2 regions of the Salinibacter ruber DSM 13855 genome follow, and region 1 is predicted to be linked to the other one. Evidence: riboswitches for the same ligand, from Rfam matches in the RefSeq annotation. Region 1 holds a riboswitch; the other holds the start of a gene.
What was found. Region 1 has a riboswitch for thiamine pyrophosphate ahead of tenA (thiaminase II). Riboswitches for the same ligand answer to the same signal wherever they lie in the genome.
Positions count from the first base shown of each region.

Region 1 (7,477 bases):
GGGGGGCGGCGGTGAGCCTGCGCGTGCTCCAGCCCAACATGGACCTGCTCGTGGGCCTGGCCGCCGTGAGCGCCTACCTCTACAGCGGCGGGGCCGTGCTCATGGGGCAGACGGACGTCTACTTCGACGTCACGGTCGTCATCATCATGGCCGTGTCGCTGGGCCACTACTACGAGGACCGGGTGAAGCGCCGCGCCACCGACCTGCTGAGCACCCTCACCCGCGAGCAGGTGGACGAGGCGCGGCGGGTCTCGGAGGGGGCGACGGAGACGGTCGCCGTCGACGACCTGGAGCCGGGCGACCGCGTGCAGGTGCGGGCCGGGGAGCGCGTTCCGGTGGACGGCACCGTGGCGGAGGGGCGCGCCGCGGTCGACGAGTCGCTGGTGACCGGCGAGTCCCTTCCCGTCACCCGCGCCGAGGGCGACGACGTCATTGGCGGCGCCGTGGTGACGAACAACGCCCTCACGGTGGAGGTGGGCGCGGCCGCCGAGAGCACGCTCGACCGCCTCGTCAACCTCATGTGGAATATTCAGTCGAGTCAGCCCGGGGCCCAGCGCGTGGCCGACCGCATCGCGGCGGTGTTCGTGCCGCTCGTGCTGGTCCTAGCGGCCGTCGCGTTCGGCTGGCAGTGGGCCAGCGGGGCGCCGGCCGCGACGGCCCTGCTTACGGGGCTGTCCGTCCTCATCGTCTCGTGCCCCTGCGCGCTCGGCCTCGCCACGCCCCTCGCCGTGGCCTCGGGGCTGCGCACGGCCCTGGAGCGCGGCATCGTCATCCGGGACGTGTCGCTCTTCGAGACGGCGCCGGACGTCGATACGCTGGCGGTGGACAAGACCGGGACCCTCACCACCGGCGCCATGCAGGTGGTCGACGCCGCGGCCGACGCGGCGACGTGGCGGCGGGCCCGCGCGGTGGAGCAGCACGCCGCCCACCCCGTGGCCCGCGCCATCGTCGAGGACGGGGAGCGAGTTCCCGCCGGCGACGGGGCGCCCGCCCGGGCCACCGATGTGCGCAGCCGCCCCCGGGGCGTGGAGGGACGCGTGGACGGCGACCGGGTGCGGGTGGGCCACCCCGAGTGGCTCCGGACGGAGGGCCTGCGCATGGACGACACCCTGGCCGAGCGGGCCGAGGCCGCGCAGGAAAACGCCCAGGTGCCCGTCGCCGTGGGGTGGGACGGCGCGGTGCAGGGCCTCATCGTGGTGGGCGACACCCTGCGCGACGAGGGCCTCGCCGTCATGGACGCGCTCCGGGGCGACGCGCGTGAGGTCGTGGTCATCACCGGGGACAGCACCGCGGCGGCCCGCCCGCTCCGCGAGCACGACGCCATCGACCGCGTGATCGCCGAGGTGCAGCCCGCCGAGAAGTCCGACCTCGTCCGCGGGCTGCGCGACGCCGGGACCGTCGCCATGATTGGGGACGGCAGCAACGACGCCCCCGCCCTCGCCGAGGCCGACGTGGGCATCGCCTTCGGCCCCACCGCCCTGGCCGCCGACTCCGCCGACGTGGTGATCCTGCGCGGCGACCTGACCCACATCCCGGCGGTCTTTTCCCTGGCCCGCGCCGCGCGGCGCCGCATTCGTCAGAACCTGGCCTGGGCCTTCCTCTACAACGCCGTGGCCATTCCGCTGGCCCTGGTCGGCCTCATCAACCCCCTCTTCGCCGCCCTCGCCATGGCCGCCAGCAGCCTCGGCGTCGTCGGCAACTCGGCCCGGTCCCTCCCCGTCGCGGATTCTCGACCCACCGACGGCAACGAGAAATGACGATTCCTCCACGGCCCCGCGCTCGAGCGCGTCAGTTTTTGAACGAGGACTCCGACGCCAACACTCAACTCTCAACCCGAAACCCTCAACGCTCACCCCAATGGACCTCCTTCTCTTCAGCGACGTGCACGGCGACCGCGAGGCCTGCCAGCGCCTCGTCGACCGCGCCGCCGACGTCGACGTGGTGGTCGGCGCCGGCGACTTCTGCGTGGCCCGGCGCAACCTACAGGCGCCCATCGAGACACTCTCCGCCATCGACACGCCGACGGTCCTGGTGCCGGGCAACGCCGAGACGGAGGACGAACTGGAGGCCCAGATCGACGCCGCCGGCTGGGGCGCCGCGCACGTGCTGCACGGCGGCGGCACGACGATCGACGGCACCCCGTTTTTCGGCCTCGGCGGCGGCGTGCCCGTGACCCCGTTCGGCCCGTGGAGCTACGACCTGACCGAAGACGAGGCCCGGACCCTGCTGTCCGACTGTCCGGAGGGGGCCGTGCTCGTGGCGCACTCCCCGCCCAAAGACGCGGTGGACCGCGACTCGAAGGGCCAGTCGCTCGGCAGCGTCGCGGTCCGCGAGGCCATCGAGGCCCACACGCCCCGGCTCACCGTCTGCGGCCACATCCACGGCAGCTGGGAAGAGACCGCCCATGTCGGTCCTACACCGGTCCACAACGCCGGGCCCCACGGGCGCATTTGGACCCTTTCTGAGGCGGACGGGGCGTAGATTCATCGCGGCGCCGGAACGTTTATCGCCGTTGAAATTTAACTTCCAGAAGAAGTGGTTATTTTTGCAGAAAGCACCATCCCCCCTCAGAGGGCCTGCACCACATCCCAAGGGCCCTGTCGCCGGCGCAGCGGGACTGGGGGACGCATTCGTGCTCCGACATAGCGCTCTGATCCCGACCGGATGAACAACCCCGCCTCGCCCCCAGGGACATTTTTCTCCGTGGATGGAGACCGCAGCGCAGAGGTCCCGATTGAAAACCCGGCCTACCGAGATCGCCTCCGCGGCCTCCAGACCGACGACACCCGCCCCCCCAACGAGACGCTACGGGCCCTTCTCCGACTCGGCGCCGAATGGCTCGACGTGGAGCTTGGGTATCTTGCCCGCGTCGACCCGGCCGCGTCCACGTACGAAGTCGCGGCGGTCAGCGGGCCCCATCCCACCGTCACGAAGGGCGATACCGCCCCCCTGGCTCAGGCCTACTGTCGGCGCGTCATCGTGCGCGACGACGCCCTGGCCCTCGAGGACGCGCCCAGACAGGGCTGGGACGGCGACCCTGCGTACGAGACGTTTCGGCTGTCCACATATCTCGGGGCCAAGGTCGTTGCGGATGGGGCGCTGTACGGGACCCTCTGCTTCGTCGACCGGGCCCCACGGCAGGCCGCGTTCGACGAGTCGGACGCCGCGGCCCTCGCCCGCCTCGTCCAGGCCGTGGAGCAGACGCTGGAGCGCCGCCGGCCCGAGGCCCGTCCCCGGCAGACCTCGGCCCGCCTGGAGGCCCTGTTCGAAGAGGCGCCCGACATGATCACCTTCCATGACGCCGACGGGCAGCTTCTTCTGGCCAATCCGCGCCTCTGCGAAATGACCGGCTATGACGCCGACACGCTCACCCGCCGGCACATGTGGGACGTCGATGTTTCCCTGAACCCGGACGACGCCCGGGCCCGGTGGGCCACCATGGCCCCCGGCGATCAGCACCGCCGGGAGGGCCGGTATCGCCGAAAGGAGGGCTCGACGTTCCCGGTGGAGGTCGATCTCCGGTGCATTGCCGTCGATGGGGCGCGCCAGTTCGTGGCGACTGGGTGGGACACCACCGAGCATAGACGGACGGAAAACGCCCTCCGCGAGAAAGAAGCCCGGCTGCGCGGGCTTGCCAACAGCCTGCCGGGCGTGACCTACCAATTTTACGTCCGTCCCGGCGGGGAGTGGGGCTACCACTTCGTCGGGGAGAAGGCCGCGTCCGTCCTGGGGCTCTCCCCGGACCCGGACGGGTTTTACGACCGGTTTGTGCAGTGCATCCCGCCCGAGCACCGCGAGCGGTACAGGGCGAGCACGAAGGCCGCGGCCGCGGAGCACCGCCCCGCCCGCATGGAACTGCCGTTCGAGCGGCCCGACGGCACCCGCATCTGGCTGCTCTGTTCTTCGATGCCCGAGCGCAGAGAGAATGAGACCCTCTTCAACGGGGTGCTCCTCGACATTACCGACCGGCGGGAGGCCGAGCAGGCCGTGCAGGCCGAGCGCGACCGGTTCGAAACGCTCTTCCACAACCTGCCCACGCCGGTCGTGCACGGCTGGTCCGACGAGGAGGGCCACCTCCGGGTCCAAACCGTCAACGACACCTTCGAGTCGGTCTTCGGGATCGGCGAGGAGCAGATCCGAACCAAGGACCTCCAGGCCGAGATCGTACCGCCCGACGCCCAGGACGAGGCGGACTCGATTCGCCGCTGGTTGCTGGCCGGTGAACCGGTGGACCGGGAGGTGCGACGGGAGACGAGCGACGGCACTCGGGACTTTCGGGTCCAGGTGACCCTTCGGGACGACGGCCCGGGCCCGACGGAAGGGTATGCCATCTACACCGACATCACCGAACGGAAGACGAAGGAACGCGAGCTCCGCACGCGTGGGCGCCTGTTGAAGCAGCTTCGCGAGAACATTACGGACGTGGTGTGGATGAGCCCGGCGGACAAGTCGGAGATTGAGTTCATCAGTGACGCCTACGAGGAGATTTGGGGCCGCCCGACCGATCAGCTCCACGACCACCCAAACGCCGTGGTGGAGGCGATTCACCCGGCCGACCGCGATCGGGTCCAGGCGGCCCTGGACACCCAGCGCAAGGACCCGGACGCCTACGAGGAAACGTACCGGGTCGTCCAGCCCGACGGCACCGTGCGGTGGGTGCGCGACCGGGCCGCGGGCGTGTACGGCGAGGACGGGCGGCTCGAACGCATTATCGGGGTGGCCACCGACATTACGGAGCGGAAGCGCCGTGAGCAGGTCCTCCAGGCGCGTCAGGACAAGGTGGAGGCCCTCTACACCACGACGAGCCAGGTGCTCCGTGCCGAAAGCACAACCGCGGTGGGCCGCTCCATCGTGGACCTGGTGAACGAGGTGTTCGGGTACCCTGTCGTCATCGTCCGCTTTCGCGAGGACGAACGCCTCGTCCCGGTCCAGGCCTCGCCCGACGTCGCCGACCACGTTCCCAACCCGTCGTCCTTCGACGTGACGGGCGAGAGCGTCGTGGCCACAGCCTTCCGGGACGGGGCGACCGCCCTGTTCGACGACCTGAGTGCCGTCGGCGATTCGGTCGACTACGGGGCGGTGCGGGCCACGGCCGTCGTGCCGATCGGGACGCACGGCACCATCTCGGTCGCGGCCCTGGAGGCCGGAGCCATCGCGGGCTTCGACCGCCGCCTGATCGAGATTCTCTCCACCTACGCCGCCCTCGTGCTCGACCGGATCGAATACGAAGGCGAACTCGTCTCGGCCAAAGAGGAGGCCGAGCGCCTGAATCGAATGAAGAGCGCCTTCCTCGCCAACATGAGCCACGAGATCCGCACCCCACTGACCTCGATCATTGGGTTCGCCGAGGTGATCGGGGACGAGGCCACGAGTCTCTTGGAGCATTCGGACTCTCCCCCCGACGCGGTCACCGCCCTCGACCAGTTTGCCGACCTCATCGAAGAGAGCGGGCACCGCCTGCTGGAGACGCTCGACACGGTGCTCAACCTCTCGCGGCTGGAGGCCGGCGAGATGGAGCTTGACTGCAGCCCGCTGAACCTGGCGGACGAGGTGGCGGAGGCCACCGACCTGTTCGAGCCCCAGGCCCTCACCGAAGGCATCGACCTGCAGGGGGAGACGGCGGAGGGGCCCCTCTGGGCTCGTGTCGACGAGGGCGGCCTGCGCATTGCCCTCCAAAACCTCATCTCCAACGCCCTCAAATACACCGAGGAGGGCGGGACGGTCCGCGTCCGGGCCGGCCGGAGGGGGGACGACGTGGCCCTGGAGGTCGAGGACACCGGCGTCGGCATGGACCCCGACCACGTGCCGGAGCTCTTCGAGCCGTTCCGCCAGGAGTCGGAGGGGACCGGCCGGACGTACGAGGGCACAGGCCTCGGCCTGGCCGTCACGAAGCAGGCGATCGAGCAGATGGGCGGCACGATCGCGGTCGAGACCGCAAAGGGCGAGGGCAGCTGCTTCACCGTGCGGGTGCCCGCGGCGGACGCCCCGGACCCGGCCTAGCGGCGCAGGCGTGGGGACACGGAGAAAGGTTTTGGAAATTTGCCCGCGGCCTGCGCCAAGCCGCCCCCACACGCTGGACGCTTTCCCTGCTCCTGCATATCGTTTGGGATGAAGCTAGGGGTGTTCGGCGCCGCACGGCGGCCGGGCTGAGAGAGTCCCTCCGAACCTGATCCGGGTCATGCCGGCGCAGGAAAGCACAGTTCTCCCCCGTCTTTCTGTGGGCCTCGCGCCCCTGGCTTCGCGTTCATTTCGTTCTGCAACCCACCCCGCGAAGCCCCCATGGACCTGACTGCCCCCCTCGACACCCGTGCCTTCTCCGTGCCCCCCTTTGCGGAGGCCTGCCTGGACCACGCCGACGACACGTGGACGGCGGCCTTCGACCACCCGTTCGTCCACGCCCTCGCCGAGGGCACGCTGGACGCGGACACCTTCATGTTCTACCAGATGCAGGACGCGCGCTACCTGGAGGCGTTTGCCGACGCCGCCTCTCTCCTCTCCACCCAGTGCACAGACCCGGACGACACGCTCTGGTTCATCGACGCGGCCCGCCTCGCGATCGTCGTCGAGGGGGAGCTCCACGAGGGCTACGGCGACGAGCTCGGGTACGGCCCCGACGACATCCGCCAGCTCCAGCTGACCCCAAACAACCGGGCCTACCAGAACCACATGATCGAGCGGGCCCAGCGCGGCACGCTCGTGGCGGGCACGGCCGCCATCACGCCCTGCCCCTGGCTCTACGTGGAGCTCGGGCAGCGCCTCGAACGAGACATGGGCGCGATTCCCGAGGACCATCCCTACGCCGAGTGGCTCGCCATGTATCGCGACCCGGAGTTCAACGAGTACATGGACAACCTGCTGGAACGCCTGCAACGGTTTGCCGACGCGGCCGACGACGCTGCACGCGAACGCGCCAAGACGGCGTTTACCACGAGCGTCCGCTACGAGTGGATGTTCTGGGACCAGGCCTGGACGCAGCAGGAGTGGCCGGTGTAGGAGCGCCTCCGCGTTGCGGGTCCGGCGCCGGAGCGGCCTACAACTGGAGCGTCACGTAGCCCTTCGCCTCCAGCCGAAACAGCTCGTGGAAGCCGTTTGGGGCGGTGTCGATGCCATCGAGAAGATCCCCTTCAGTCACGCCTGTCTTTTTCATGGCGAGGCCGCACGCCACCACGCGAACCCCGGCGTCGAGGCTCTCGGTCAGGGCGGCGGCGTGCGGGCCGCCCGTCACGAGGCCTTTCACGGCGGGCCCCACGACCACCACGTCAGCGGCCGCGGCCGCAAAGCCGTCCGCCTCGCCGGTGAGCGAGGTGCGAGCGCTCATGAGCACCACCGGGAGCATGTCGGCGCTGCGGACGAGGTAGGCCGTGCGGGGCGCCTCTGCCGCGGCCCGCGAGGGCGCATCGGGCGAAGACGTGGTGGGCTGTGCCTGGGCGCCCAGCGGCAGCAAGAGAGCCGCAGCGAGGAGCAAAAGGGACTGCGC
Region 1 is NC_007677.1:442,196-449,672, reverse strand. It holds gene SRU_RS01810 (heavy metal translocating P-type ATPase) at 1-1,757, shown strand, start outside; gene SRU_RS01805 (metallophosphoesterase family protein) at 1,858-2,481, shown strand; gene SRU_RS01800 (PAS domain S-box protein) at 2,704-6,000, shown strand; TPP riboswitch at 6,107-6,210, shown strand; gene tenA (thiaminase II) at 6,280-6,993, shown strand; gene SRU_RS01790 (DsrE family protein) at 7,031-7,477, opposite strand, start outside.

Region 2 (7,477 bases), 470 kb from region 1:
CTAAACGGCCTTCTCGCCCCAAGCCAGGGGTTTGAGGGACGGGATGTCTTTCTCGGGGGCGGGTACGGGCTGTTGTCGCTGGGGTATTGGATTGAGCCGACCCCTCGGCTGCGCGCGTTCCCAACGGCGGGCGTCGGGGCGGGCGGCCTCCTGCTCAACATTGGGGACGACGGCTCGGCCCATTTTGACGACGTTCTCGCCGATCCGAACCGGTCCGCCACGCTCAGCACGGGGAGCCTGCTGGTGAGCCTAGGGGCGGGGCTGGAGTATCAGTTCGGCACGCCGGGGGGCGATGGGCTTCGTCTCGGCCTGCGGGGCGGCTACCTGCTCTCCGCCCTCAGCTCCGACTGGCAGCTCGGGCAGAGCCGCCTCGGGGGCGGCCCGGACGCCAGCATGCAGGGGCCGTTTCTCCGCCTCACCGTGGGCGGGGTGAGGGCGGCGCTGGGCGACGCAACCGGCGACAAGCAGTGAACGCGCCCGACGAGGCGCCCAACGATCTCTTGCCTCCGCGATTAGTATGCCTGATCTCCCGCTCGTCTCGCATGTTCTCCCGGCCGCGCTCGCCCTGCTGGCGTACGTGGGCGCTGGTCTCGGGTACGTGCTCACCGCACCTGAGGGCGACGGCAGCGGCGGCACACCACGACTGTGCTGTGCGGCGCTTGAGCACTACCTCGATACCCATACGGTTTCGGCCCCCATCGAGCACGCCCTGCGCCGCGGCACAGTGGCGGTGGGCATGACCCGCCGACAGGTGATCTTGCTTCGGGGCGTCCCCCGGGCCTACGCGTCCGAAGGCAAGCGCCCGCTGCTGATCTACGACGCGGAGGACACTGCGACGCCGTCCTGGCTCCACGTTCGGTTCGAGGACGGGCGCGTCGCGTCCGTGCGGCGGGTGCCGGCGGCCGGAGTGCCGGCGTAGCGGGCCGCCGGGGTCTTCTGTGGGGCATTGGGAATGCTTTCGCATGCATCTGTCGCCACTCCGTGTACGCCGATGGCCCTCTGGTCCTCCGCGCTCGTGCTGTACTTGCACATCCTCAGCTTCATGCTCACCTACGCCGCGGTGGCGGCCGAGTACGCCCTGCTGCGCGGCCCCACCGACGCCGCCACGGTCCGGTCACTGGGGACGGCCGACCTCGTGTACGGAATTGCCGCCGTCGGCGTGTTCGTCACCGGTGCGGTGCAGGTTCTGTACTTCGGGAAGGGGTTCGCCTACTACATGCAAAGCCCAGTGCTGTGGACGAAGGTCGGGCTGTTTACGCTGGTCGGCGTGGCGTCCGTCTACCCCACGCTCACGTTTCTGCGGTGGCAGGCCGAGCTCGACGGCGAGGACGTGCCCGTTCAGAACCTGTTGGGGCTCTCGATTCCCCCGCGGGCAGCCCCCCGCAACGGGCGACTGCGGAGCACCGTCGGGCTTGAACTCGGCCTGCTGACCCTCCTCCCGCTCCTCGGCAGTGCACTGCACTACGGGCTCGGCTGAGACGCCGGGGGAACTCGGCCCCCACCCAATGACGATGCCGCGTGCGCCTACGCCCCCCTTGCCGGCCGATTCGCACGGTCGTCCTCGACATTTCTTCCACATCACACCGGGAGGGAGGCGCGCATGGACAGACCACCGGGCCGTTCTCATTTAACGTCGCACACATTTTGTGGACCAGAATGTCCTGCCCCAGCGGCACAGATTCCTGACAGGTGCCTGGCAGCTGGCCGCGGGTCCCAATGACCGCAGTCGGGCGACTGCTCCACGCTCCCCCCACAGACCAACAGGCCGATGGACGATACAGACTCTATCCCTTCCCGCTCCGATCTTTTGGACCAGTTCGAGCGACTGTTCGGAAGCCGGACCCCTGACTTCGAGCGGCAGGCCGAGAAACTACAGCAGCTGCGCCGCAGGGTGAGCGAACAACGAGGCGAGCAGTTCGCGGAGGAGTGGTACGAGGTGTACGGCAGCCCGATCGAACTGGGCCGTCTCGCTCATGCCCGGTGGACGGAGCTGGGCCCCAACACGAAGCGGCACGTCATCGATGAACTCCAGTTGGCGGACCCGGTCGGGGAGGAGATGAACTACCTTCCCGCGTCGGGCTAGCGAAGCGCGAGGCCACGAATGTCCCTGGCCACCAGCCGGGAGCAGGAGAAAAGCAGCCGCCCCTCCGTCCCCACTGAGCGGTGTGTCTCGGCGGCCTCGGCGCTAGCCGACCAGTCGTCTCCGCGCCTCGCGGGCCACGCCGGGGGCCGCCGCAATCAGGTACCGGTGTCCCGGCACGAGCTCGGTGCTGGGCTGGGGCACCTCGTCGTTCGTGACGTCGAACACGACGTGACTCTGGTCCGGGAGCGCGGCGGCATCCAGCTGCTTGCCGGCGGCCGGGGCCTCCGGGGCGACCTGAACCTCCGCCACATCAAGGTCGCCGCCAACGTCCTCGAAGACCCGCGTGTCCCCGGTCAGGATTTGATTGACCGCGGACTTTGCCCCGGCCCGTTCCGGGTAGACCACCCGGTCAAAGAACGTGCCTTCCTCGTCGAGCTGATCGGGCCGTTCGATCCGGGCAACCGTGCGGATGTCGCCGGTGAGGTGCTTGACAACCGCACAAATTGCGAAGTTTGTTGCTCCGGTCTCCGTGAGGGCGGCGAGGACGTCGGCCCGCTCGGGATCGGCCTGCGCCAGCACCTTCGGGTCTGTGGCGTCCCCTTCGATAACCGTCGCCCCCAGTGCCTGCCGGGCGTCCTCGACGATGTCCGGGTCCTTGTCGATGAGATACGCCTCGTGGCCCTGGTCTCTCAGGACCCGGGCCGTCCGGTGCCCAACGCGCCCGGCCCCGGCGATAATGATGTGGAGATCCTCCGAGTCTGGGTTGGAAATGGCAGTCATGTGGGTGGATGGGCTTCTGGTGGATGCGAGGGCGCGCGGCGGGCCGCGTGCCATGAGGGCGTGGAATCGGAATCCCCACGGGCTATATTCCTCTCCTCAGGGAAGGTTTTCGGCCGCCCGCATCGGCGCCTACTGCGGGCGGTACTCCTTTGGCACTTGGTCGGCCACCCGCTCGAACCCGAAGTATCCCGACACCGTCACGCCGTACCGCTCCACGACCTCGCCCTTGTAGTCGACAGTGGCCGGGCCCCGCTCCAGCCAAAATTGGGAGGTCTGGTAGCGGGGCGCCCGTCCGCCCCGGCGCCCGGTGCGCTCTTCGCGCCAGGCCGAATAGGCCTCACTTTGCTTCTCCCCGAGGTAGATGACCTCGGCCGCCCCCTGAAAGTCAAGAATGTGTTCGTCCGGCCCGTCTCCCTCGGTCATGATGTCGCCCACCTCGATGGACATCCGTCCGCCCCCAGAAAAGCCCGACCCGAAGCCGCCGCTCCCCGGCGGGCCCGACGACGAGCTGCCGGGGGGGCTGCCCGGTGCATTCTGGCGGTAGAACAGCTTGAAGCCCTGTTCCTCGACCCGATCCTCAATCATGGCGAGCATGAGGTGGTGGAAGGACCCAAGGAATGCCTCCCGGCGGGCCTTCTCCCACTCCGCCTCTTGGGCCGGGGTGCCCTCCAGTTCTTCAAAGAACGGCTCCCCATCGTACTGTGTCCGCCGCTGGGTGACCTTGAAGTCCTCCAGGTGGTACTCCACCCGGTAGCCGAGGGCCTGGTTTTCGATCACGATGGGGCGGGCGGCAAAGGCTTCCAGCGAGCCCAGGCCCCCGTCGAAGCTGAGCACCTCCCGGTTTCGGATGTTCGCCTGCTCCGCGTTGGGGGTCTCCCCCAGGAAGGCCGACTTAAATCGCTCGAAGCGCCGCTGCCACTGCTCGTCCCGCTCGGCCTCGACGACGACGCCCTCCCCTTCCAGGACCGTTTCCGGCAGCGCAAACTCGAACCGATACGGCCTCGCCTCCCGCAGGTTGAGGCTCCGGGACGCCGACTTGTACCCCACGAAAGAGACGTAGAGCTGCTGAGCCCCGAGCGGCACGCCCGTGAGCCGGAAGCGCCCCTGGTCGTCGGTCGTCGTCCCCCGCATGCTCTCCGCGATGAAGACGTTCACGTCCGACAGGGGAGCGCCGGTCGCCGAGTCTACGACGGTGCCCACCAGGGTGGCCCGTCCGCGTGCAGGGGCGGGCTGCTGGGCGTTGGCCGCCTGCCCGGCGCCAAGTAGCGCACAGAGGCAGAGGAAAAAAGCGAGATGGGGACCCCCTGTGACACGACGCATGGGACAAAGGCGAGCCGGAAAAGAAGCAGTGTAGGTGGGACAGACTGGGTCTACCCTCTGCGGCGCGGGCGAGGACAACGGGCGCACCTCTCCGGCCGCACACTCGTCCCCCAATCATGTGTGCCCGGCGGGGGCAGGGAGTTACAGCTGCGCCAAGGCAGGAGACGCATCCGCTCGGGCAGCGCCTCCGTCGGAACCACATCCGCCGGGAGATCCACAGCCCCCACGATCGGGAGCCGGCCCGGTTTGGGGCACCGGGGCCGCCGTCCGCAGCGGGACAGGTGCTGAGGCACAGCGGCAACCCGGAGCGACCGGGTTGAAAGCAGGGGCGGAAGCTACACGGCGGATGTGAGGCGACGGGCTCCCCAGGGCGGGGGCACGCAGGCTACACCGCGTCGCTTTCCCAGCCCTCGGTGAAGATGCGGCCGTCGTCGACGCCCTCCTCCTGCAGCATCTCTTCGCTGTCGACCACCATCGGGGGGATCCCGCAGATGTAGTAGTGCGGGTCCTCGAAGCGCTCGTCCACCACATCGCCCAGGTGGGTCTGTACGTGCCCGGTCGGCCCGTCCCAGTCCTCGTCGGACAGGGAGTAGAGCACCTCCAGATTGTCGCGGCCCGCGGACAGGTGGTCGAGGGTCTCCCGGTACATGATGTCCTCCTGCGTCCGCTCCCCGTAGAGGAACGCCGCCCGGCCGCTGCCCTCGCTCAAGTACTGCTTGAGCATCGCGATCATTGGGGTGATGCCCGTCCCCGTCGAGAGGAACACGACATCTCGGTCCAAGTCGCGCAGATGCAGGTTGCCGCTGGGCTTGGTAATTGTGATCTCCTCCCCCACCGACCGGTCGTGCATCCAGGTCGAGGCCGTGCCGTCCTCGTAGCGCTTGATGCCGAGGGCCAGGGCCCCGGTGCCCGGCAGGTTGACCGGCGTGTAGGGCCGCCCGACGACGTCTCCGTTCTGCTCAAACTTGATCACGACGTGCTGGCCCGGCTGGTAGGAGAAGGTATGGTCCCCCGCCTCAAGGATGAACTGCTTGACCCGAGGGGTCATTTCGTGGATGGAGGTAAGCGTGGTTTCTAGCGTGTCGGAAGCCATAGGGGGCGGGTTCTTGCGTTGGTAGAGTTCAGAAGGGGAGTGCAGGCCGCTTTACATCGAGGGTGATGGTCAACAGACCGCAATCCGGGTGGGGTGGGAACGTCAGGCGTACGGACGACCGGTCGTGCAACCGAAGAGACAATCATACTGCCCGGCGCAATTTCCAAAAGGCCAGGCGAGGGTCGAACGGGACGCGACCGGGGCCGTGACGTTCACGGAAACGCACAAAAGGGGCGGCGCAGGGCCGAAGTATGGGGTTGACCCCTTCGGAAAATTGGAAACGGGTTCTTGTGAGTTTTGTGCTAGAAGGAGGCAACGAGGGACAGCCGGAAAGATTCCGGGGGCGGGCGATTTTGGTTGCTTAGTTAAGTTGTTGTGTCTCAGTCCGCCTGTCACGAGGAGGCACCCGCTGAGCCTTCCAGGCAGGATGGCGACGGCGTATGGGTTGAGGGGACGTGGCGTGCCGTCCCCGAACGAACTCCTCTGGGCTGCCCTCCGCGGGGCTCCCTGTACTGTAACAGGATCGCCACGCCCCACTGCTTGCAAAAATTTCCGCCGGGTGGCCATTGACGTCGATTCGGGCACTCCTTATGATGCATTTGTGCACGCGCTAGGGGTGCCTCGACGCCTGTGCCTGTGGCCAATGCAGCGCAGTCGAGGCTGAGATCACACCCTTTGAACCTGACCCGGTTCGCACCGGCGTAGGAACTCGTCTTGGCCCGTCCTGACTCTTCGCCCACGGCCGTGGGCAGGGAGGCACTGCTGGCGCTTCTTTTCTCGTCAATCGCCAGCACAACCTCCGTTCCCGAAATGGACACGATTCGCCTGGGGCTCGAGTGGTTTCTGAATCCGGACCACACCCCCCTTCTTCTCGCCAAAGAACACGGCTGGCTCGAAGACGCCGGCCTGAACCTCGAGGTCATTGAGCCGGAGGAGCACCTCGACGCCGTCACCGCTATCGAAGAAGGCGACATGGACGTGGCGGTCACCGAGCCGCTCCACCTCGTTGAGGACCGCGCCGCCGGCCGACCGGTCGTCGGCTTCACCCGGTTCCTGCACACCAACGGCGGGGTGATGTACCGCCCCGACGCCGGCATTGAGCGCCCTCGCGACCTCGCCGGGACACGCCTGCAGTATCCTGGGGCCCCCGGCCCCGGCGGCCCCGCGATCGCCGGTTCGATGGTCGAGGCCGACGGCGGAACGTACGATCCCGACGCGTTCACGCCGGTCGACTACGGCTTCTACCACACCGACGCCCTGGTCGACGGGGAGGCCGACGCGGCCACGCTGGCCTTCTATAACTTCGAGCTCGTGGAGGCGGCCCACCGGGGCCTTGAGGCGGAGTTTTTCGCCCTCAAGGATTGGGGCATACCGGACTTCTGCCAACTCGTCTTGATCAGCACGCCCAGTCGGCTGGAGGAGCGCCGAGACGCCTTCGCCCGCCTCGTGGAGGTGCTGCGCCGGGGAATCGACCTTCTGCACCAGCGCCCGGCGGAGGCGCGGGCCGTCTACGCGCGCCGCACCGGGGCGGACCTGGACGACGAGCAGACCGACGCGATCTTCGGGGCCACCCTGCCGTGCTTCACGTACGACCTGTCGATGACGGCACAGTACTACGAGCAGCTGGAGGCCTGGATGGCAGGTCGCAACCTGATCGACGACCGTCCCGGGAAAGGGGCGTACTGGACGAATGCGCTCGCGCTCCCGGGTCCGGGAACGCCGTCGCAAGAGACCGCGGCGGCCCTCAGATGAAGCGCCCCCGCTTTCACGAAAAAAGGCGCGAGCGTCGACTCGCCAGCTCGTCGTCCGCCGTGCGGCCCCCGGCACAGACGCCGGGGGCCGTTCCTTATTTTGGGAGTGCGTCGACGGCGCTCTCCCGGTGCCCGCGCGACTGGCGGCTCCGTCCCGAGGCGAAACTGCCCCGACCGAATTTGGGTATCCCCCAACAAGGAGCCCACTTCCGCATCCCCTCATCCCGTCCCCGACTCCGCCATGGCGCTCATCGACTGTCCCGAGTGCGCGACCGACGTGAGTGAGCACGCGGAACGTTGTCCCCACTGCGGCTATCCGTTCGAGGAGCCCAGCGGTCCCGACAGGGAGGCGTCGTCCTCACGGACATCGACATCGGGTTCAACGACTGGGCAGTTATTCTTCTCAAGGCCGGCCTGGCCGCGTTCCCGGTCGCCATCATCGCCGTGCTT
Region 2 is NC_007677.1:908,604-916,080, reverse strand. It holds gene SRU_RS03750 (hypothetical protein) at 1-471, shown strand, start outside; gene SRU_RS03745 (hypothetical protein) at 518-919, shown strand; gene SRU_RS03740 (DUF2214 family protein) at 992-1,477, shown strand; gene SRU_RS03735 (hypothetical protein) at 1,769-2,083, shown strand; gene SRU_RS03730 (potassium channel family protein) at 2,186-2,863, opposite strand; gene SRU_RS03725 (carboxypeptidase-like regulatory domain-containing protein) at 2,993-4,183, opposite strand; gene SRU_RS03720 (ferredoxin--NADP reductase) at 4,569-5,276, opposite strand; TPP riboswitch at 5,879-6,001, shown strand; gene SRU_RS03715 (ABC transporter substrate-binding protein) at 6,087-7,028, shown strand; partial or broken gene SRU_RS16005 (hypothetical protein) at 7,269-7,322, shown strand; gene SRU_RS03710 (hypothetical protein) at 7,325-7,477, shown strand, end outside.
Region 2: another riboswitch for thiamine pyrophosphate. It lies ahead of SRU_RS03715 (ABC transporter substrate-binding protein); the one in region 1 lies ahead of tenA (thiaminase II).